2 linked regions of the Breoghania sp. L-A4 genome follow. The protein of the gene in region 2 binds, or shares a complex with, the protein of the main gene of each other region. Links are inferred from orthologs where the notes say so. Each region holds a gene or a part of one and is shown on either strand. Other genes may lie near its edges.

Region 1 (12,129 bases), 1.1 Mb from region 2 along the record:
GCCACCTTGCCTGGCTGAATGAGGAGATCGCCGCTGTGGAGGCCGAGCGCGCCGCCCTCATCCGGGCCAATGCGACGTTCGCGGGGATGGAAAGGCTGCTGCGCTCCATTCCCGGTATCGGCCCGGTCGCCGCCACGACGCTGATCGCGCTGATGCGTGAGCTCGGCACCACATCGCCCAAGGCGATCGCGGCGCTTGCGGGTCTTGCGCCCTTCAATGTCGACAGCGGCCGTTTCCGGGGCCACCGCGCGATCAAGGGTGGGCGCAAGCGGGTGCGCGACGCCCTCTACATGGCCGCCGTCACCGCGGCGCGCTCCAACTCGCGTTTCAAGGCCTATGCCCGGGCCCTGGTCGATCGCGGAAAACCCTTCAAGGTCACCATGATCGCGCTGGCCAGAAAAATCCTCGTCACCGCAAACGCCATCCTAAGAGACGGTGTCCCGTTCCACGCATGACACACTCAACAACACAGTTGCCGGGTCAAGCCCGGGATGACATCGAGGTTTGGCGCGGTGATTTCCCGAAAGCCGGCCAATCGAGCGTGAGGCGCTCGGTCCTCTCCTTCGTCACCCCGGACGCAACGCGGCGCGCAGTGCCGCCTTGCAGATCCGGGGCGGTGAGGTGCCGCTACCCGTGCAAGCGCTCATAAAGATCGGACCACGTCGGGTTCATCTCTTCAATCAACCTGATCTTCCATGCACGTCGCCATCGCTTGATACGTTTCTCGTCGAGAATCGCGTCCTGGAAGGTCGGATAATCCCGATAGAACACCAACCGCTTACATCCACGGCTTGCCGTGAAGCCTGGGAGGATGTCGTTACGATGTTCGAAAACCCGACGGGCAAGATCGTTCGTCACGCCAACGTACAGGACCCCGTCCGGCTTTGACGCCATGATATAAACCCAAGCGACCATCGGCAGCCCTCTGACCACGAGACGTGCAGAGCGAGCCTCCCGCGCCCCGTCCCGGATCTGCGCAGCGTCATTTCATGCCGCAGCGCGTCCGGGATGACCTTGGGATAGTCTGTGAGAAAGCAAGTCGGACATCAATCGCAAGGAGCCAATAAGGAGCGGGTTCGTCCGGGCAATCCAATCGCGCCCGCAACGAATGACATGAATGACGACTCGAAAGACGGTCAGCCACTTCGCGCCACAGATCGCTCATGCCACGTGGAACCCGGAGTAGATTACCCGGACTTCGCCGGGTGATGACGGGGAGGCAATTGTCCATCACCGCGCTCTCCATCGTCACCCCGGACGCAATGCGGCGCGCAGTGCCGCCTTGCAGATCCGGGGCGGTGGGGCGCCGCTACGTCCGAAACGCGCCACCCATCATGGTGTCATCCCGGCCGCCGAGCCGGGATCCACTCTGACATCCACTTGCCAAGGCGCTCATGATCAGCGGTGCGCTTTCCGCTCGCACAGCCACGTCAACGGCTGGAGCGCGGCATAGTGGGTCCCGGCTCGGGGGCCGGGATGACATCGAGGTTTGGCGCCGCAATTTCCTGAAAGCCGCAAATCGAGCGTGGGGCGCTCGGTCCCAACGCTTATCCCCGGCGCTCGGCCCCTGCCCTTCACGGCTTCTCGACAAAGCTGTCGAGCACGCGTTTCTGGCCGGCTTTTTCGAATTCGATCGTCAGCTTGTTGCCGTCGATGCCGGAAATCGTGCCGTAGCCGAATTTCAGGTGGAACACGCGCTCGCCCGTCGAATAGTCCGACTTGGCGTCCGTGACGCTCTTGGCGATCAGCTCGCCCTCGATCGTCTTGCCGCCGTAGCCGCCGTATTTCGCGCCGCTGTCGGCAAAGCCGCCGGACTTGGCGCGGTTGCGCTGGGCGCGCTGCCAGCCAGGGGTCTCATAGCTGCCGCTCTGGAAGGGATCGCGATTGTCGAACCGGCTGGCGCCATAGCCGCCGCCCATGCCGCCGTAGGAGGTCGACGATTCCATGATCTCCACATGGTCCTCCGGCAGTTCGTCGAGGAACCGCGACGGCAGGCTCGACTGCCACAGCCCGTGAATACGGCGGTTAGTGGCGAACCAGATTTTCGCGCGCTTCTTGGCCCGTGTGATGCCCACGTAGGCCAGCCGGCGCTCCTCCTCGAGCCCTGAGCGGCCGGATTCATCGAGCGCGCGCTGATGCGGAAACAGCCCCTCCTCCCAACCGGGAAGAAACACCGTGTCGAACTCCAGCCCCTTGGCCGAATGCAGCGTCATGATGGAGACGGCGTCGTGGGCGTCGCTGGAATCGCGGTCCATCACCAGCGCAATGTGCTCCAGGAACCCCTGCATGGACTCGAAGTCGTCCATGGAGCGGATGAGTTCCTTGAGGTTGTCCAGCCGCCCCGGCGCATCCGCCGAGCGGTCGTTGCGCCACATCTCGGTGTAGCCGCTCTCGTCGAGAATGATTTCCGCGAGATCCGTGTGCTTGAGCGTCTCGAGCTGGCCGCGCCAGCGGGCGAAATCGCTCAGCACGCCCTGCAGAACGCCGCGCGCCTTGGCGCGCAGCTCCTCGGTCTGGACCAGCTCCGCCGCCGCCTGCATCAGGGGAATGCCCTTGGCGCGCGCCAGCCCGTGCACCAGCCCCAGCGTCGCTTCGCCAAGGCCCCGCTTGGGCGTGTTGACGATGCGCTCGAATGCCAGATCGTCCGACGGCTGCAGCATGGCGCGGAAATAGGCGAGAGCGTCGCGGATCTCCATGCGCTCATAGAAGCGCGGGCCGCCGATGACGCGGTAGTTCAGACCCAGGGTGATGAAGCGGTCCTCGAACTCGCGCATCTGGAAGGACGCGCGCACCAGAATCGCCATGTCGTTGAGCGCGTGGCCATCGCGCTGCAACTGCTCGATGTCCTCGCCGATCGCGCGCGCTTCTTCTTCCGAATCCCAGACGGAGGCCACGGATACGCGCTCGGCGTCGGGATCCTTGCTGTCGGTGAACAGTGTCTTGCCCAAACGCCCCTCGTTCTTGGCGATCAGGTGCGAGGCGGCGGCGAGGATATGCGGCGTGGAACGGTAGTTGCGCTCCAGCCGGATGACCACCGCGCCGGGAAAATCGTGCTCGAAGCGCAGGATGTTGTCGACCTCGGCGCCGCGCCAGCCGTAAATCGACTGGTCGTCGTCGCCCACGCAGCAGATGTTGCGGTTGCCCTGCGCCAGCAGCCGCAGCCAAAGATACTGGGCGACGTTGGTGTCCTGATACTCGTCCACCAGCATGTAGCGGAAGCGGTCCTGGAAGCCCTTGAGCACGTCCGGGTGTTCGCGAAACAGCCGGATGCAATGCAGCAGCAGATCGCCGAAATCGGCGGCGTTGAGGATCCGCAGCCGCTCCTGATAGTCCTCGTAGAGTTTTCCGGCCGTGCCGTTGCCGAAGGAGCGCCGTTCGCCCTCGGGCACCTCGGATGGCGCGAGGCCGCGGTTCTTCCAGCCGTCCATGACTTGCGCGAACTGCCGCGCCGGCCAGCGCTTGTCGTCCAGCCCCTCCGCCTTGATCAACTGCTTGATCAGCCGCAACTGGTCGTCGGTGTCGAGAATGGTGAAATCGGGCCGCAGGCCGACCAGCTCCGCATGCCGGCGCAGGATCTTCACGCCGATGGAATGGAAGGTACCGAGCCAGGTCATGCCCTCGGCCGTGGGGCCGACCAGCGCCGCGATGCGCTCCTTCATCTCGCGCGCCGCCTTGTTGGTGAAGGTGACGGACAGAATCTGGCCCGGATAGGCGCGCTCGGTCGCCAGAATATGCGCGATGCGGGTGGTCAGAACGCGAGTCTTGCCGGTGCCGGCGCCCGCCAGCACCAGAACCGGCCCGTCGATGGTTTCCACCGCCCGGCCCTGCTCGGGGTTGAGGCCATTGAGATAATCCGGCGCGCGCTGGGACCGCGCGGCGAGCGCCCGCGCCGCAATGCCGCCGCCGGCCGGAGCGTCCTGCCCGGGCGTTGAGCCGTGTGCTTGCACGGATCCGGACACAGGCTGTGGCGCTCCGACGCCCCAATCATCCAAATCGTCGTCGGAATACCCGTTCGGGTCTGTCATGCGCCGCCTTGCGAATCCGTGATGCTTTGCGGAACAATATAGCAACAAATGGGGCGCATGCGAGGCGTGTGGACGCGTTTTTTAGCCCCCCGCCTCGCAGGCACACAAGACCGCCGCTCAGCCCTCGCGCGCGGGGCGCAGCATGCGCATGAAGATGCCGTCCCGGTCCAGCACCGCGTGCTTCAGCGCGCCGAGCACATGCAGAGCCACCAGCGGCAGCAGCACCGAGGACGCCACTTCGTGGATCTCCTCCATCGCCTCGTGCAGCTCGCGGTTGCGCTCGAGCGGCGATGCGAGCTGGACCATCCCGAAGACGTCGATCGGCTGGCCGGTGGTCCAGATGGACAGGGGACCGGTGATGACCAGGGCGAGCGTCGCCAGGATCAGGCCCCATTGCACAAGGATGGAAAGAAGCAGGATCAGCCGCGGATCCTCGGCCTTCTTGGGATTGCCTTGCGTGAAGCGCCAGGCAATGCGGGCCAGCACAGTGACCACGGCGATCATGCCGATCGAGACGTGCAGCGCGCGCAGCGATGCACCCGCCTCCCGCCCGAGATCCTCGAACTGCTCACCGATGAGGAAAAGCGCGATCACCAGAACGGCGACCAGCCAATGCAGGGCGATTGAAATCCAGCCGTAGCCAGCCCGCGTATCCGTCAGCGCCATCATCCATCTCCACCAATGTCTTGTGGTGCGAGAAAAGAACAGGTGCGGCGCCGCGACAAGTTAAACATTCGTAATGGTGAATGTGAGATAAGACTTATCGAACACTGCTCAGATCTCTCCCACCAGATCGAACCAGTCGTCCTCACTGATCACGTCGACGCCGAGCTCCTCGGCCTTCTTGAGTTTCGAACCGGCGCCCGGTCCGGCGATGACCAGATCGGTCTTCTTCGACACCGAGCCCGCGACCTTGGCGCCGAAGCGCTCGGCCATGGCCTTGGCCTCGTCGCGCGTCATGCGTTCCAGCGATCCGGTGAACACCAGCGTCTTGCCGGCCACCGGCGAGCCGGTGTCCGCGATCTTTTCCGCATCAACCGGGGTGACCTCGGCCAGCAACGCCTCGAGCACCTCGCGGTTGTGCGGCTCGGAGAAGAATTGCACGAGAGCCTCCGCCACGACCTCGCCGACACCGTCGATGTTGTTGAGCTCCGCCCAGGCGTCGCCCGCGTGGTCCTCCGCCGCGCGCATGGCCCTGGCGAAGGCCTCCCACGAGCCGTAGGCGCGCGCCAGCAGCTTGGCGTTGCCCTCGCCCACATGGCGGATACCCAGCGCATAGATGAAACGGTGCAGATCGATCTCGCGCCGCTCGTCGATGGCGTCGAAGAGGTTTTTCGCCGACGTCTCGCCCCAGCCGTCCTTGTTCTTGAGCCTGGTCAGCGAGGCCGCGTCGCGCCTCCGCAGCGTGAAGATGTCGGCGGGGTTCTTCACCATCCCGTCGGCGTAGAAGGCGTCGACCTGCTTGTCGCCCAGACCTTCGATGTCGAAGGCGTTGCGCGAGACGAAATGCTTCAGCTTCTCGGTCGCTTGCGCGGGGCAGATCAGCCCGCCGGTGCAGCGGCGGATGGCGTCGATGCGGCCGGTCTTGGGATGCACCTCGCGCACCGCGTGGCTGCCGCAGGCGGGGCACGTGGTCGGAAAGGCGAAGGGTTCGGCATCCGGCGGGCGCTTGGTCAGGTCCAAGTCGATGATCTGCGGGATCACGTCGCCGGCGCGCTGGATGCGCACCGTGTCGCCGACGCGAATGTCCTTGCCGCCGCGCAACGGCTCGCCATCCTGGCCCACGCCCCTGATGTAGTCCTCGTTGTGCAGCGACGCGTTGGAAACCACCACGCCGCCGACGGTGACGGGTTCGAGCTTGGCCACCGGCGTCAGCGCGCCGGTGCGGCCGACCTGGATCTCGATGGCGTTGAGGATGGTGAAGGCCTTCTCGGCCGGGAACTTGTGCGCGATCGCCCAGCGCGGACTGCGCGAGACGAAGCCCAGCCGCTTTTGCAGATCCAGCCGGTCGATCTTGTAGACGACGCCGTCGATGTCGTAGCCGAGCGTCGCGCGCGTCTCCTCGATATGATGGTAGACGTCGATCAGTTCCTCGACGCTCTCGCAGCGTTTCATCAGCGGGTTGGTCGCGAAACCCCACTGGCTGAACACATCGATCATGCCCATCTGGGTGTCGGCCGGCATGGCGCTCATCTCGCCCCAGGCATAGGCGAAGAAGCGCAGCGGCCGCTGGCGGGTGATCTCGACGTTGAGCTGGCGCAGGGAGCCGGCAGCGGCGTTGCGCGGATTGGCGAAGGGCTTGCCGCCGTTGCCGACCATGCGCTCGTTCAGCGCCGTGAAATCCGCGTGCGCCATGTAGACCTCGCCGCGCACCTCGACGATGTCCGGCACGTCCTTGGGGAGAGACCGCGGAATGTCGTCGATGGTCTCGGCGTTGCGGGTGACGTTCTCGCCCGTGGCGCCGTCGCCGCGGGTGGCGGCGGAGACCAGCCTGCCCTGCTCGAAGCGCAAAGAAAGCGACAGGCCGTCGATCTTCGGCTCGGCGGTGACCGCCAGCGGCCCCTTCAGCGGATCGTATTTGAGAAAGCGGCGCACCCGGCCGACGAAATCGCGCACGTCGTCGTCGGAGAACGCATTGTCCAGCGACAGCATCGGGATCGCGTGGGTGATCTTGCCGAAGGCTTCCTGGGGCGCCGCGCCGACCTTCACCGACGGGGAATCCGCACGCACCAGATCGGGAAAGCGCTTCTCGATGGCCGCGTTGCGCTGGCGCAGGGCGTCGTATTCGGCATCCGAGATGCTCGGCGCGTCGTCGCGATAATAGCGCGCGTCGTGGGCGGAAATTTCCTCCGCCAGCCGGGCGAGCTCGGCGGCGGCCTGCTCCGGCGTCAGATCGTCAACATCGAGCAGGGCGGGATCGGATCGGGTCATGAAGGGCCTTCGAGCGAGACAACGTGCGAGAGCGGTCCCCGACGCCGGGAATCGCTTCACCCATTATGCCGCCGGGACCCCGGTTTGCGGAAGGGCGTTGACGTCGTCAACAAGCCCCAGGCGCCGGACGATCACCGCAAGCGTGGCCGGCTCGATCGTCAGGGCGAACGCATCGGCCAGCAGCCGCGCCAGATCCTTCGCATCCGTGATCTGGCGCTTGCTCACGACGTCGCCGCACACCTCGGTCACCGAGGTGTTGAAGGCGCTGACGCGGCCGCCCGGTGTCAGCCGGTTGATTGTCAGGTTGGTTGAAAACGGCATCTTGTCCCAGCGCGCGCACAGGAAATTGGCGGCCTCTACGTCACACGGCGGGACCGGCGCGCGGTCGAAGCCATACAGTGAACTCCAGCCATCATACTCTTCGCGCTGCAGCACCGTTTCTCCCGTTTCCATGTCATTGATCAGACGGTAGGCCTGACCCATCTGCCGCTCGATCCGGCCGAGCGCGACCGGGATCGGCCAGCGCGCGCCCGGTCCGCCAAACCCCACGTCGGCGAGCCACTCCAGCCCCTCGATGGTGACGATGAACGCGAGATGCGCGCGCGGCCCGGGCTCGCCACCGTCCCGATACACCCGCGCCAGCACCGGTGCGACGGAAAAGCCCAGCGCCTCGAGCGCGAGCCGGAAGAGACCGTTGAGCTCGAAGCAGTAGCCGCCGCGGCCGCCTTTGAGCAGCTTGTCGCTGAGCGCCTCCGGGTCCAGCGCCGGCACGACGCCGGTCAACGGATCAATGTCCTCGAAGGAAATGGAGCAAAGTTGGCGCTCCTGCAGAATCGCCAGGCCCGCGGCCGTCGTCGCGGGCGCGGCGATTCCCAGACGATCCAGATAGCAATCGATGTCGAAGGTCACAGCCGGCTCCAGTTCAATCCGCGACACGCAACAGGCCCGCGTTCGCTGACGGGACGTTTCGCCCCATGATCATGGCACTTCAAGCGTTCTGCCTACGCCACATTGGCCTTTTCATGCCCACATCTCTACGCCCCTCCCGCCGTCCAGGCTGTGATGCGCGCCACAATTTTTACCCTTGTCAAATGTCCGGACAATTTCGCGGCGTATCCAACCGGCTCGGCGCTCGGGAAACGCCATGCCCGCGCGAGCGTGGAACTTCCGCCTCCGTGAGGGGTTGGATGATCACACAACCTGACCAAGGAGAATCGCAATGGAAAACCGTGACCGAGAGACAACCGTCGTCCACAGCGCCAACGGATCGGGCGCCGGATGGTTTATCGCCGGCGCCCTGGTGGTCGCATTGATCGCCGGCGGCCTGTTCTTCATGAATGGCGGGATTTCGACGGACAGGACGGTCGATATCGAGGTGACGACGCCGCCCGCCGCGACCGAACCGGCCGCGCCAGCCGCACCGGCCGAATAACAGCCGCGCCCGCGACACTCAGTGCGCGCCGGCCATCAACTGCTGGGCCGCAGCGCGCGCCTCGTCCGTGATGACGCTGCCCGCCAGCATGCGGGCGATTTCCTCGCGGCGTTCTGCCTCACCGATCGGATTGACGCGGGTGGCGACCCGATCCGCGTCGATCGCTTCCTTGGCGATCAGAAGATGACCGATGGCGCGCGCGGCAACCTGCGGCGCATGGGTGACGGTGAGCACCTGCACGGTGGCAGCGAGGCGCGCCAGGCGGTGACCGATGGCTTCCGCCACAGCCCCACCAACGCCGGTGTCGATTTCATCGAAGACCAGCGTCGGTGCGGAGCCCTTGTCGGCCAGCGAGACTTTCAGCGCCAGCAGGAAGCGCGACAGCTCACCCCCCGACGCCACCTTCATCATCGGCCCCGGACGGGTGCCTGGGTTGGTCTGCACCCAGAATTCCGCCTGATCGATGCCATCGGCCGTGCGCGCTTGCGGGTCGGAGGCGAGTTGCACGATGAACCGCGCGCGCTCCAGCTTCAGCGCCGGCAGCTCCAGGGCCACGACGGCTTCCAGCGCGGCGGCCGTCTCGTGCCGCCTGCCGCTGAGTGCAAGAGCAAGCGCATCGTAGGTGGCGCGTGCCTCTTGCACCGCGCTTTCCAGCTTGCCGAGCTTTTCCTCGCCCGCGTCCAGATCGCTGAGATCGGCGGCCATGCGGTCGCGCAGGGCGGGCAGTTCGTCCACCGGCACGGAAAACTTGCGGCCCGCGGCGCGCAGGGCGAACAGCCGCTCCTCGGTCTGCTCCAGCTCACGGGGATCAAAATCGGTTTCACGCAAGGCATGTTCGAGACTGCCGCGTGCGTCTTCCAGCGCATCCAGCGCCTGACCCAGCGAGGTGATCGGAGCGCTCAGCAAGCCGCCCGCCTGATCAGCCTTGCGCTCAAGCCGGCGCAACAGCCCGGCGAGCTCGGGAATCGGCGAGCCGTTGCCGTGCAGCGCTTCATGCGCCTCGCCGATGTCGCCGGCGACCTTCTCCACCTGCATCATCTGGTGACGGCGCGCGGCCAAATCCTCCTCCTCGCCCGGCTGCGGGGCGAGTGTGGTCAACTCGTCAACGGCGGCGCGCAGGAAATCCGCCTCTCGGCGCGCGTCCTCGATGCGGGCGCGATGATCCTTGAGCGCCTTGTCCGCGGCGCGAACGGCGCGATAGGCCTCGGTGACGGCCGCCGCGTCGGCTTCCAACCCGCCAAACGCGTCCAGCAGCGCCCGGTGGCTGGCGGGATCCACCAACGCCCGGTCATCGTGCTGGCCGTGGATCTCGACGAGTTGCGTGCCGATCTCGCGCAGCAGGCTGGCGCTGACGGGACGGTCGTTGATGAAGGCGCGGGTGCGGCCATCGGCACTCTGGGCGCGGCGCAGGATGATGTCGCCGTCATCCTCGATATCGTTGGCCCTGAGAAGCGACCGCGTGGGGTGATCCACCGCGACATCGAAGGCCGCGGTAACCTGGCCCTGGCTTTCGCCGTGCCGCACCAGCGAGGCGTCGCCACGTCCGCCAAGCGCCAGCGACAGCGCGTCGAGGAGGATCGACTTGCCCGCGCCGGTCTCGCCGGTCAGAACCGTCATTCCGGCGGTGAAATCGATATCCAGCCGGTCGATCAGAACGATATCGCGGATCGAAAGCGCTGCCAGCATGGGCGGTGTGATGTCTCTAAAAGAGAAAACTAGAGAATGTTGATACCGTCAAACGCCTTGCTGATCCAGCTGCCTTCATCGGCGCTGGGTTCATAGCCGCCCTTCTTGAGCAGCGTGTAGGCGTCCTTGTACCAGCGGCTGTCGGGGAAGTTGTGACCCAGAACGGCGGCGGCTGTCTGCGCTTCGGATACGACGCCGAGCGAGAAATACGCCTCCGTCAGGCGGGCCAGCGCCTCTTCCACGTGGCGCGTCGTCTGGTAGCGCATGACCACTTCGCGGAACCGGTTGATGGCCGCGATATAATTGCGCTTGTCCAGATAGTAGCGCCCGACTTCCATTTCCTTGCCGGCCAGCTGATCCTGGGTCACCCGGATCTTCTTCTTCGCGTCGGCGGCGTATTCGCTGTCGGGATAGCGGCGCACCAGCTCCGACATCGCCTCGAGCGCCTTCTCCGTGGTCTTCTGGTCACGCGTCACGTCCGGCATCTGACGGAAGTAGGACTGGCCGATGATGTAGAGTGCGTAGGCCGCGTCCGGGCTGCCGGGATGCAGCGTCACGAAGCGCCGCGCCGAATTGATGGCTTCCTGGTACTTGCCGCGCGAATAATTGGCAAAAGCGATGTTGATCAGCGATTTGCGCGCGTACTCGGAATAGGGATGAAGCCGGTCGACTTCCTCGAATTTCTTCGCGGCGCCACTCAGATCTCCGCTGGCGCGCAGGGCGAGACCCTCGTTGTAGAGCTGATCCGCCGGCGTGTCGTCGAGCGCCAGGTCGTCGGTCTCGTTGGACGCGCAGGCGGCGACCGCCAACAGTCCCACCAGGGACGCGGCGCGCAAGGCGCGTGTGAAACCGTTGCGCTTCGCGCGGCTCGTTGACGTCAGACTACGCAGCACCTGGAGGCTCTCCCTCGCGTGACGGACCGCTGCTTGCGATCCCTAAACATGGCCATACCATACGGCCAGCCATTCAAACGGCAACCGGATATCCGTGCTTCTAGCCGAATATTGCCTTCAGCGTAAGCGCCAGCGCGCGCTTTCGTTCAACGGCTCGACCGAACAATTCCCGTGCATGCGAAATCGCGCGGCTTTGCAACTTTTTTAAGGCGTGAGGGGAACCCAGGCGGAAACGCTCTGGAATAATGGCCGCTCAGGAATGGTCCGGGCCGTAGGCGGGGGCGGAAATGTCGCTCGTCAGATCGACCGGGCGTGATTCGCGTTCGCGGCGCGCCGGACCCTCGACGATCTCATAGGCATCCTCGTCGCTGAACAGCGCGATGAGAACGGCATTGTTCATGGCGTGCCCGGCCTTGAACGAGCGGTACTCACCGAGAATAGGCAGACCGGAGAGCGCCAGATCGCCAACCGCGTCCAGCGTCTTGTGGCGGACGAACTCGTCCGCCCAGCGGGTGCCTTCGGGATTGAGCACCCGATCGCCATCGATGGCGACGGAGTTTTCCAGCGACGAACCGCGGGCAAACCCCATGGCCCAGAGCTTCTCGACGTCGCTGACGCGGCCGAAGGTGCGCGCGCGCGCGATCTCGGTGCGGAACAGCTCCGGCGTCAGATCGCCGACAAACGACTGGCGGCCGATCAGCGGCGTCTCGAAATCGATGGTGACGTCGAACCGCATCCCCTCATAGGGCCGCAGTTCGCTGACCGCGCCCTTGTTCTCGACACGAATGGGCTTCTTGATACGGATGTAGCGGCGCAGCGCGGCCTGCTTCACGAGACCGACCTGATCAATGGCGTCGACGAACTGGATGGCGCTTCCGTCCATCACAGGCACTTCGTCGCCGTCGAGTTCGACGAGCACGTTGTCGACACCGAGGCCGCGCAGGGCCGCCATCAGATGCTCGATCGTGCAGACAGACGCGGATTTCTTGCCGATCACCGTGCACAGCGCGGTTGCGGAAACAGCCGACCAGATGGCGTCGATTTCAACTTCCGATCCGTCGGCGCCCGTGCGCACGAACACGATTCCGGTGTTTTCATCCGCGGGATAGAGCGTGAGCGAGGCGGGTTCACCGGAGTGAACGCCAATGCCGGACAAGCGAAT
Region 2 (11,000 bases):
AGCCGGGCCAACGGGAAGCGCGCCGCGGGCGCGGTGCTGATCGCCGGGCGACCCGTGACCTGCGTCCCTTGCCGGCAGATTTCAAGCACAAAACCCGCCACACCCTGTCGGCCCGGCGTTATCGGGAGGCGGCAAGGCGCGGGCGCCCGCCGCATCCGCCCCCTCTCCCATGGGGAGAGGGCCGGGGGTGAGGGGTGTCGCGCTCACAGGGATACGGAGAGCCCTGAAAACACAGATGCTTGCATGTTGTTTCCAGCGCAAATCGGCGATGATTTGTGCTGGCCGCGTGCGGATGGCCATCCGCACGCGGCCGGATCGACGGGGCCGCGATCCCCTTGGTCGAGACCCGCGGGTGAGCCTGGTCCGCCGATCCCTTTGCGCCTGTTCTGAACAGATGATTGGGAGCCAGACCCGCATGCAAGGCCAGATCCAGCCGCAAACACCCGGCGCACAGCCAGTCTACGTCGGCATCGACGTCTGTAAAGACCATCTCGACATCCACCTGCATCCCCTCGGGCACGGCCTGAGGCTCGCCAACGACCGCGACGGCGTGAGCCGGCTGAAGCGGCTGCTGGCCCGACACGACGTCGCGCGCGTCGTGCTGGAGCCGACGGCCAGCTACCATCGGCTCGTCCACCGCTCGCTGGCCCAGGCCGGCTGGCCGGTGGCGGTCGTCAACCCGCTGCGCGCGCGGCTGTTCGCCGAAGTCCTCGGCAGCCGCGCCAAGACCGACCGCGTCGACGCGAAAATGCTGGCGATCCTCGGCGCGACGCTGGCCCCCCAGGCCACGCCGCCGGCGCCTGAAGCGCTCGAGGAACTGCGGGAGCTGGTGCATGCGCGCGCCGCCGCGACCCAGGAGCGCACCGCGCTCGCCAACCGGCTGACGGCCAGCCGCGTCGCCGTCCTCAAGGCCGAGCTCAGGCGGCTGCTGGCCGGCCTCGACAGGCACATCGCGCGGCTGGCCCGCGAGATCGGGCGCCGCATCACCGACGATCCGGGGCTGGCGCGGCGCCAGGCCATCCTCACCTCGATCCCCGGCATCGGCGCCACCGTCGCCGCCGTGCTGATCGCCGACATGTCCGAGCTCGGCCAGCTCGACCGCCACGCCTGCGCCAGCCTGGCCGGCGTCGCCCCCCTCGCCAACGACAGCGGCGACATCCGGGGACCGCGCCACATCAGGGGCGGCCGCGCCATGCCCCGCCGCGCGCTCTATTGGGCAGCGCTGTCCGCCGCCAGGTACAATCCCGACCTCGCCGCCTTCTACAAACGCCTGCGCGACAACGCCAAAAAACCCAAGGTCGCCCTCACCGCCGTCATGCGAAAGCTCATCATCCTCGCCAACACCCTGCTCAAGGAGGACCGACTGTGGACCCCAAAACACGCTTGACCTGAAACACAGATGCTCACCCGGCGCATTCGCGCCGACCTCTCCCCATGGGAGAGGTGATTGAAGACCAGCTCTTGCCCCAACGCGGGTTCACCGTTTTTCGAGGTGCGCCAGAATGTCCTCGAGCACGCCGTCGATGTTATCAAAAATTTCCGGATTCCAGTAACGCGCGACCCGATAGCCGCATGCTTCGAGCACAGCCGTGCGCTCCGCATCCTCGGCGAGGCGCTCGGCATGCTGCCCGCCATCCAGCTCCACGATCAGCCGCGCGTCCTCGCACAGAAAGTCCGCAACAAAGCGATCCACGGGCACCTGACGCCGAAACTTCCAGCCTCCGAGCTGGCGGTTGCGCAGCCGATGCCATAGCCGCGCTTCCGCCTCGGTCTGGCTGCGCCGCAATCGGCGCGCGAAGGGCAGCATATCGGGCACAACAGTTCCCCCAACGAATGCACCCAAGGCTACCCGCAGTCCGCGCCGCTCGCCAAGACGTGCCGTATCCGCCCCCTCTCCCATGGGGAGAGGGTTGGGGTGAGGGTTTTTTCGCTCACGGGGATACGGAGGGTTCTGAACCCCTCACCCGCGCCTGCGGCGCGACCTCTCCCCATGGGAGAGGTGATTGACCGCGAGCATCCCTCCACAGTCACCCCGGACTTGATCTGGGGTCCATACCGATCTGGTTCGGCGCGGGAGGCGGTTGTGACGCGTGCGGCTCCATGCAGAACCATGATGGCATCCCCGCACCGAAACATCACGGAATAGGTCCCAGATCTGCGCGGCGTCATTTCATGCCGCAGCGCGTCCGGGATGACACCGAAGGCTTTGAGAAATCCGCCAAAATCAACAGCGCCGCCCCTCACCGGAGCGTGCCGCCCGACCTCTCCCGACTGGAGACCTGAAACGGGCCGCCCGTCGCTACCGGCGAGGTCACGGCGGGCGACACCCGAACGGGTTAATGCGACTGACGCGCCTGCGGCCAGGGGCGGTCGCGCGGCGCTGGTTTTCGCTTGATACTCCTTCCCGTTCTGGCCAAAGTCACAGAACGGGACGCTACGGAAGGAAGGCAATCGGCACTTTCCCACGGACCGGGCGATCACGAGAGGGGGGACGATGACCGCATCACGAACGTCCATTCGCGGCGCGACAATCGCGTTGCTCCTGGTCGCCAGCAGCGCCGGCATAGCGCGAGCCGAGACGATCCGTCTCGACGTGCCGGCGGGCTACAGCGGCCGGCTGTGGAGCTTCTACGCCTATAATCAGGACACCTGCGCCGACGTCGCGATCCGAGGACACTCCGTGCTGCGCCAGCCGAAGCACGGCACAGTGAGCCTGCGGATCGAACCCAAGCGCGAAACTCGCAAGGGCAAGAAGTGCTTCGGCAAGTCGTTCAAGGCGCTCTACGTCTACTTCAGGGCGAAGGGACGCTACAAGGGCGGCGACGCTTTCGAAGTCCGCGCACGCCACACCTTCAACGCCAGCGAACGGAACATGGTCAGCCAGAGGGTCCGGTTCGTCCTCGATCTGAAGTAGCAGCAGGAGAACCCGAATCCCGCCGCACGCTGAGAGAAGCTCCCTCTCCCAGGAGGAAGGGCTGGGTGAGGAGTTTCGATGTCCTGGAAGTACGGAAGGCGCTGCTCCGCTCACCGGGACGCTCCGCGCCGACCTCTCCCCATGGGAGAGGTGAAGACAATTCGCGTCCGGCCCGACATGCTGGACTTGATCCGGGGCCCATATCGATCTGGTTCGGCGCGGGCGATGGTGGCGAAGGGCCGAGGCCAAGCGGATCTGCGGATCCCCGACGGCGCTCCCGCGCGGAGAGATCGCGGGTCCCGCGTCTGCGGAGCAGCACTCACGTGCCGCGCCGCGCACGGGATGACGCGGAAGGTTTGGCGACTCCAACAACAGCTCCCGAGATGCGCCGCATCCGCCCCCTCTCCCTCAGGGAGAGGGCTGGGGTGAGGGGTTTTTCGCTCACGGGGATACGGAGAGCCCTGCCCCTCACCCGGGCGTGCCGCCCGACCTCTCCCCATGGGAGAGGTGATTGGGGGCCCGAACTCCGGCCGAACTCACCCCGAGGAGGCGCGCCAGTGCCGTCAGCAAGGATGGGCCGCACGCGCGGAGCCCGTCCTTCGAGACGCGAACTGCGTTCGCTCCTCAGGACGTGGCCGTCGTGGAGCGCTTCTCGCGAAGGGCGCTGGCCGCGCGAAAGGTGCGCTTCGCGCAGATGGTCGCTGGGTCCCGGCTCTCGCGATGCACCTGCGGTGCACGCGGGCCGGGATGACATTGAATACGTGGCGCGGCTTTTGGCGCTACCGCCCCGGACGCCCGCTTTTGCCGGGGCGGCCGCGCTTGGCGTTTGACCTGGAATCGTCCGAGCCGATGCCTGGGCGGCCGCGCGGAGGGGTGCCAAGCGGCACTTCCGTGCGGCCCACGGTCATCTCGTCCAGCGTGTTCTTGCGGACCTTGGAAGAGGCCAGAACGTTGGCGTTGCCGGCGAACTGCCTGTCGCCCTTGTAGCCGCCGCTGCGGCCCTCGACGGCGGACTGGCGGGCCAGCGGATCGTCCGAAATCGCCAGTTCGGTTTCCTGCAGCCGCTTGACCTCGTCGCGCAGCCGCGCCGCCTCCTCGAATTCCAGATTGGCGGCGGCGTCGCGCATGCGCTTTTCCAGATCCTCGATATGCGCCTTGAGGTTGTGGCCGACGAGCGGCGCTTCGGCGAAGCCGGCGTCCACCGTGACGTGGTCGCGCTCGTAGACCGAGCCGAGAATGTCGCCGATGTTCTTCTTGATCGATTCCGGCGTTATCCCGTGCTCGAGATTGTAGGCCACCTGCTTCTCGCGGCGGCGGTCGGTCTCGCCGATGGCGCGCTCCATCGAGCCGGTGATCCTGTCCGCGTAAAGAATGACGCGGCCGTCGACGTTGCGCGCGGCGCGGCCGATCGTCTGCACCAGCGAGGTCTCCGAGCGCAGAAAGCCTTCCTTGTCGGCGTCGAGAATGGCGACCAGCCCGCATTCGGGGATATCCAGCCCCTCGCGCAGCAGGTTGATGCCGACCAGCACGTCGAAGGCGCCCAGCCGCAGATCGCGCAGGATCTCGATGCGCTCCAGCGTGTCGATATCGGAATGCATGTAGCGCACGCGCACGCCATTCTCGTGCAGGTATTCGGTCAGGTCCTCCGCCATGCGCTTGGTCAGCACGGTGACCAGCGTGCGGTAGCCCTGCGCCGCCACGGCGCGCACCTCGCCGAGCAGGTCGTCGACCTGGGCGGTGGCGGGGCGGATGTCGATGGGCGGATCGGTGAGGCCAGTGGGGCGGATGACCTGCTCGGCGAAAACGCCGCCGGTCTGTTCCATCTCCCAGCCGCCGGGCGTGGCCGAGACGCAGACCGACTGCGGCCGCATGGCGTCCCATTCCTCGAAGCGCAGCGGCCGGTTGTCCATGCACGAGGGCAGCCGGAAGCCGTATTCCGCCAGCGTCGCCTTGCGCCGAAAGTCGCCGCGGTACATGCCGCCGATCTGCGGGATCGTCACATGGCTCTCGTCGGCGAAGACCAAGGCGTTGTCCGGCAGATACTCGAACAGGGTGGGGGGCGGCTCGCCGGGCGCGCGGCCCGTCAGATAGCGCGAGTAATTCTCGATGCCGGCGCAGGCGCCCGTCGCCTCCATCATCTCCAGATCGAACAGCGTGCGCTGCTCCAGCCGCTGCGCCTCCAGCAGGCGGCCGTGATCGTAGAGCTCGGCGAGCCGCTGCTTGAGTTCCGCCTTGATGGATTTCGTCGCCTGGTTGAGCGTCGGCTTGGGCGTCACATAGTGCGAATTGGCGTAGACCTTGACCGACTTCAGCTCGCCCGACTTCTGCCCGGTCAGCGGATCGAACTCGGTGATGGAATCGATCTCGTCGCCGAACAGCGAGACGCGCCAGGCGCGGTCCTCGTAGTGGGCGGGAAAGATCTCGATGGTGTCGCCGCGCACCCGGAAGGAGCCGCGCTGGAACGACGCGTCGTTGCGCCGGTACTGCAGCGCCACGAGGTCGGCCAGCAGCTGGCGCTGGTTGATGCGCTCGCCCACCTCGATGGCGAATGTCATCGCGGTGTAGGTTTCCACCGAGCCGATACCGTAGATGCAGGAGACCGAGGCGACGATGATCACGTCGTCGCGTTCCAGCAGCGCCCGGGTGGCGGAGTGGCGCATCCGGTCGATCTGCTCGTTCACCGTGGATTCCTTCTCGATGAAGGTGTCGGTGCGCGGCACATAGGCCTCGGGCTGGTAATAGTCGTAGTAGGAGACGAAATACTCCACCGCGTTGTCGGGGAAGAAGCTCTTGAACTCGCCGTAGAGCTGCGCCGCCAGCGTCTTGTTGGGCGCCAGGATCAGCGCCGGGCGCTGGGTGCGGGCGATCACCTGGGCCATGGTGTAGGTCTTGCCCGAGCCGGTGACGCCGAGCAGCACCTGCGTCTGCTCCTGATCGTTGACGCCGGCCACCAGTTCCTCGATGGCGGTGGGCTGGTCGCCCGCGGGTTCGAAGTCCGTTACCAGACGGAACGGCACGCCGCCTTCGGATTTCGCCGGCCGAAGCGGACGGTGCGGCACCCAGGCCTCGCCGTTCTTGTGCAGCGGATTGCCGCTCTCGATCAGCGCCGACAGCGCCGCGACTGTGGCCGTCGCCGAGGTGTCGCCGGACAGCTCCGGAAGCGCGTTCTTGGAACGCTTCTTCTTCCTGGTCTCGGCCACCTGCTTGTCGAGCAGCGCCTCGGCGTCCTCCAGCGAAATATCCAGCCCCGCGATGGGGTTCATGCCGCCGGCCGCCTTCTCGCGCGGGGTGCTGGCCGTCTCGACCTTTTTCGCGCGCGGCTTTTTTGCGGGTTTTTTGGCCGCAGGTGTCTTCGCGGCGGGCGTCTCCGCATCCCGCGCGATCTCCTGCGCCCAATCGGAAATCGAGCCGGAGAGCGGCGCGCCGCTCAGTGGCGCCTGGGGAGACTCACCGAAGCCTTCCACTGTGTCAGGGGTATCGGATTTCTCGGAGGATTTTCTGTCGCTGGCCATTCCGGCAATATGGGGGAAAGGCGGCGGGAGGAAAGAGCGCGTTCCCGATTTGTGCCGAGATTCGTATCCGCCCGCCGCATTCTCCTGACAGGAGGGTGTCACCAGCCCTCACGCGGTCTTGCGGATGCTCGGCGGGGTGTCGGCGTCGTAGAGGTCCTCGATGAAGACGGCGACGTTGCGGCCGCTTTCCTTGGCGTTGTACAGCGACTGATCGGCCATGCGCAGGACCAGCGAGGCGTTGTCGGCGTTGCGCGGGGCGATGGCCCAGCCGATGCTGGCGCCGATCCGGGCGATGCCCGCGCCGACCGGGATCGGCCGCGCCACGTCTTCGACGATCGCGTCGCACAACCAACGCATCCGGCTTTCCTCGACGTTGCCGGTGATCAGCGCGAGAAACTCGTCGCCGCCGACGCGCGCCACCAGCCCGCTCTCGCCGACCAGGGTCAGCAACCGGGCCGCCACCTCGCGGATCACCAGATCGCCCGCGTCGTGGCCATAGGTGTCGTTGACCGCCTTGAAGCGGTCGAGGTCGATCGCCAGCACGGCGCACGGATGCTTGCGGCACGTGGCCATGGCGGCGTCGAGCGCATCGCCGAAACACAGGCGGTTGACCAGCCCGGTCAGCGAATCGTGCAGAGCCAGATGGCGGTTGCGCGCCTCGCTTTCCTCCAGCGCCCTGGACTTGGCCGCCAGCCTGCGCGCGGCGATGGTGCCGAGCACGATGAGCGCCAGCATCAGTCCGGCGGCGATCGGCTCCACGGCCGCGCGGATGGCGGTGCCGGGCGCGGAACTGGCCCACTCGAAATAGCCGATCGGCTGCGCGGCGCCGACGTCCACGGGCACATTGGCGGCGCCCGAGATCTCGTCCGGCGCGTAGTGGAAACCCTTGAGCAGGAACGTGGCGCCAATGCCGGCGACCAGCTTTTCCTCGAGAAACCGCACCGAGACAAGGACGCCCGGAGGTCCCTCCGGATGCCGGGCGGCATCGGTCTCGGGAATGATCGCCGTGGCGCTGACCAGCGCGGGACGATCGCCGATCTCCCGCACGTCGCTGGCGAAGATCGGCGCCAGTTCGCCCTTTTCGACGTATTTGATCCGGTAGCCGCCGGCGGTGGGCCGGCGCTCCGCGAAATAGCCGGCGCGGGCGGTCTCGACCAGATCGCGCGCGATGCCGAGCACCTCGGCGCCGGCGGCCGGAGCCACGATTTCGTCCTCCACGGCCACCATCATCACATCGTCCGCGGGACCGATGATCATCGTCCAGTCGTGGTCGTAGTCACCCCACATCTGTCCCGCCAACGCCTGGGCAAAGGCCGGATCGATCGCGCCGCCGTGCACCTGGCGGATCGTCTCATCGTTGACGGCGGGAAATCTCTGGTCACGGGCAAGCAGGGTCGCCTGGTTGAGAAGCGCCTCGTGAACCAGCGCCTTCTCATGGCGCAGCGCGATCACGTCGGCGCGTTCCGTCATCGTCGTCAGGAGATAGGCCGTGGCGACGATTCCCGCCGCCAGCAGCGTGAAGATCGCCACATAGACGAGATGACGCAGCCCGAAGCGCGCCTTGCGTTGCGCGAAGGCGGTCGGCGCGAAGACGTCCGGCTTGGACAGTCGTGAATCGCGATACATGCGTGAGAGGCTCCACCGGAAGTTTGGCGGAGAGTATCGCCCATACGGGTGAAGCAATTCTAAGCGCTTGCCCGTATTGCCGAAAACGGCCCGCCTTGGTTAACCGGCGGTAAACGGGCATCCGCCGGCTTGCCTCGGGCCAATGCGAAGAAAAGCGGGCGCGCCGGTCACCGGCCGCCCGCCTGTTTCCAGTGCCTCGACCGGGAGGCCTATTCGGAGATTTCCATCGAGGTGACGACCATCTGGTCATCGATGGTTTCGACGCTCAGCATCACCTCGTCACCGACGTCGAGATTGTCGACGCTGACGGCCTCGTCGAGCACGAAGATATCGCCGCTCTCGAGCACGAGCTCGCGGGTTTCCAGATCGAAGGCCTCGACCTTGCCGGAAACCGCTTCCGCGGCGATTGCCGAGCCGGATATCAGGGACAGGACAAGGGCGGAAAGAACAACAAAACGCGTGCGCATGATACGCTCCCGAAACGCCGGCGCTTTCTCTCGAGCGTCCAACCGTGGAAGGCTCCCAGCCGGCGGATGGAACATGAATCGGGACGGCTGCGCGCGCAATTGATCCAAATAAATATTTTCCCATCCCAAATCCCGCCACAGTGTTGATCCTGCAGCACTAATTCAGGCGAATTGGTGTCGCGACGCACCGCTCACGCGCGCGCGAGGCGCAGCCCGGGCGCCAGTTGCACCAGGACGATGGCGGTCAGGATCAGAGCGCAGCCGGCCATGGCGGCGGCGTCGAGCCGCTCTCCCAAAAGCCACGCGCCAAAGAGCGCGGCGAACAGCGCTTCCGAGGACAGCAGCACCGCCGCATCCGAGCTGCGCGTCCAGCGCTGCGCCACGGCCTGGATGCCGAAGGCCACGCCGCCATCGATGACGCCGGTATAGAAGAGCTCGAACCAAACGGTCTCAAGCGCGTCCACTGACAGCGCCGGCCCGCCCGCCACGGCGCCCGCGCCCAGCCCGAGCACGGCCACCACGACGAACTGGACGACACAGAGCGCCATCGGCCGGCCGGTCTCCGCGCCCGTCCGGCCGAGCAACAGCACATGCAGCGCCCAGAACAGCGCGCAGGCGATCACCGCGCCGTCGCCCCAGTTGAGCGCGTCGAGCCGGCCGCCGCCAAGCAGCCAGACGCCGGCGAGCGTCATCAGCGACGCGGGCCAGACTGCGGCATGCGGCCGCTCGCCAAACACCAGAAGCGCCAGCACCGGCACGATCACCACATAGAGCCCGGTGAGAAAACCGGCGTTGGTGACGCTGGTCGTCACAAGACCGATCTGCTGGGCGATGTTGGCGCCGAAGAACACCACGCCGATGCCGACGAAGAGCATGGCCTGGGCACCCGAGATGCCCGCCACCCGGCCGGACCGCGCATCGGGCTGCCTGGCCGCTTTGTCACGGCGCGCCTCGAAAAGCGCGAAGGGCGCGAACACCGTTGCGGCGATCAAGAAGCGCAGGCCTGTGAAGGTGAAGGGATCAAGCGTGTCCATGGCCGTGGACTGGGCCACGAACCCCGAGCCCCAGATCACGGCGGCGAGCAGCAGCAGGGCATTGGCGGTCGAGCGTGTCATGCGGCACGGGCACCGTTGAAAGGAACTGCCAAAGGGATGAAGTGTCGGTCCGCGTTTCAATACAGAAGCGGGCGGGCGGGCGCCATCGTGGCGATTGCGCACGTGCCGCCACGATCAACGGCTCAGTGACCGGGGAATGCGGAACGGCGCGCGATGATCAGTCCGGGCGATCCGCGTGGCCCAGGTCACGCCCGGGGGCGATGAGGTCGCGCAGCCGTTGCTTGAGCACCTTGGCCGCCGGGAAACCGCCGTCGGCGGTCCGCTCCCAGATCCGCGTGCCATCGCAGGTGATCTCGAAATGTCCGCCCGTGCCCGGCACCAGCGCCACCTCGCCGATCTCCTCGGAAAAGCTCGACAGAAGCTCCTGCGCCAGCCAGGCGGCGCGCAGCAGCCAGTTGCACTGACGGCAATAGGTGATGGTGATTCGCGGTTTTCCCGACATGACCGCAGTATGCGCGCGCGCGGGCCCCGGCAAAAGCGGTACACCGGCCCTTAAGGATCAATGCCGCCTTCGGTCATCGAAATGACGACCGCCGTCTTCCCGACGGCCGCGGCCGCGTCAATCCACACCGGCTCCGCCAGCAATTTCAGCTCACGCAGGCCCAATTCGGGGAAATCCAGTCCCATGGAATGGGCCAGCGCCACCCGGGAACCGGGTTTCGGGTTAAGCCCGCAGCAAATGTCCTGTGCGCCCATCTTCAGATGATGCGCAATGTCCCATTCCAGAACCACGCCGTTGTGCCGGCTCATCACCCAGCAGTGCATGTCGTCACAGCAGCCGTTCTTCTCGCGCGGGAAGAAGTACCCCGTGACGTAACCCGCATCGAAGCCGGCCGCGCGCAGGCAGGCGATCAGATAGGTGTTGATGTCGACGCATGAACCCTCGGTCAGCCCGCAGGCGAGATGCGGAATGGCGTCGCGCCCCTCGTAGAACCGCGTCTCGGGATGGCCATAGATGAATTTTCGCGCGACATCCGCGACGATGGTCGCGATGGCCGCATGACCGTCCGCCGCGGCATCGGCGATCCGCAAGGCGTCGGTCACCAGCGCGTCCGCCGGACGCGTGTGGCGGCTGCCGATGGGCACGAACAGCGCCTCGGGATAGCCGGAGCCGCCAGCAGCATATTCGTAGCGCAGCGTCATTGGCAGCGCAGGGTCGGATGGCGTGACCAGGGCCGCCATCTGCCCGGTATGGCGTTCACCGGTCAGACTCCATGCGCCGCCCTCCACCGAGAACCGCAGGGGCGTCTGGTGCGGCGTGGGAATGCCCACCGGAGCGAGCAGCCGGGCGCCTGTCCGCCCGGTCGGCGCGATCTCTACCGAGACCTGCACCGTGGACTCAACAGACGCAATGGCGGAGACAGGT

Evidence for each region.
Region 1: the proteins of uvrB (region 2) and D1F64_RS16460 are in contact, whole or in part, in a crystal structure (PDB 7EGT), measured with the Thermus thermophilus proteins. The link is inferred for Breoghania sp. L-A4 from one-to-one orthologs. Residues at the interface, in WP_096411307.1 of Thermus thermophilus: Glu23, Leu25, Arg26, Asp27, Gly28, Glu29, Arg30, Phe31, Arg55, Glu326, Asp327, Phe328, Glu379, Ser382, Gln383, His398, Gly400, Arg401; in WP_096412145.1 of Thermus thermophilus: His654, Arg656, Phe657, Gln666, Asp668, Glu669, Lys680, Arg681, Leu682, Ser683, Lys685, Tyr686, Ala687.

The regions. Positions count from the first base shown.
Region 1 is NZ_CP031841.1:3,595,584-3,607,712, forward strand. What follows is about bases 1,301-4,414. They hold D1F64_RS16460 (UvrD-helicase domain-containing protein), read right to left. Parts: upstream 4,026-4,414; coding sequence 1,575-4,025; downstream 1,301-1,574. Other genes in these bases: D1F64_RS16465 (cytochrome b), read right to left, coding at 4,143-4,414. Also shown: D1F64_RS16450 (IS110 family transposase), read left to right, coding at 1-455; D1F64_RS16455 (GIY-YIG nuclease family protein), read right to left, coding at 628-915; more of D1F64_RS16465, read right to left, coding at 4,415-4,694; NAD-dependent DNA ligase LigA, read right to left, coding at 4,800-6,956; D1F64_RS16475 (arylamine N-acetyltransferase), read right to left, coding at 7,020-7,865; D1F64_RS16480 (hypothetical protein), read left to right, coding at 8,176-8,388; DNA repair protein RecN, read right to left, coding at 8,407-10,074; D1F64_RS16490 (outer membrane protein assembly factor BamD), read right to left, coding at 10,104-10,886; lpxC (UDP-3-O-acyl-N-acetylglucosamine deacetylase), read right to left, coding at 11,221-12,129. UniProt on the Escherichia coli protein: A helicase with DNA-dependent ATPase activity. Unwinds DNA duplexes with 3'-5' polarity. Translocates on single-stranded DNA with 3'-5' polarity. Initiates unwinding more efficiently from a nicked substrate than double-stranded DNA.
Region 2 is NZ_CP031841.1:4,665,290-4,676,289, reverse strand. Bases 3,494-6,741 are described here. They hold uvrB (excinuclease ABC subunit UvrB), read right to left. Parts: upstream 6,427-6,741; coding sequence 3,694-6,426; downstream 3,494-3,693. Other genes in these bases: D1F64_RS21345 (diguanylate cyclase), read right to left, coding at 6,535-6,741. In the rest of the region: D1F64_RS21365 (IS110 family transposase), read left to right, coding at 416-1,387; D1F64_RS21360 (endonuclease domain-containing protein), read right to left, coding at 1,478-1,807; D1F64_RS21355 (hypothetical protein), read left to right, coding at 2,495-2,914; more of D1F64_RS21345, read right to left, coding at 6,742-8,052; D1F64_RS21340 (DUF1344 domain-containing protein), read right to left, coding at 8,262-8,519; D1F64_RS21335 (DMT family transporter), read right to left, coding at 8,711-9,634; D1F64_RS21330 (SelT/SelW/SelH family protein), read right to left, coding at 9,792-10,076; D1F64_RS21325 (transglutaminase-like domain-containing protein), read right to left, coding at 10,127-11,000. UniProt on the Escherichia coli protein: The UvrABC repair system catalyzes the recognition and processing of DNA lesions. A damage recognition complex composed of 2 UvrA and 2 UvrB subunits scans DNA for abnormalities.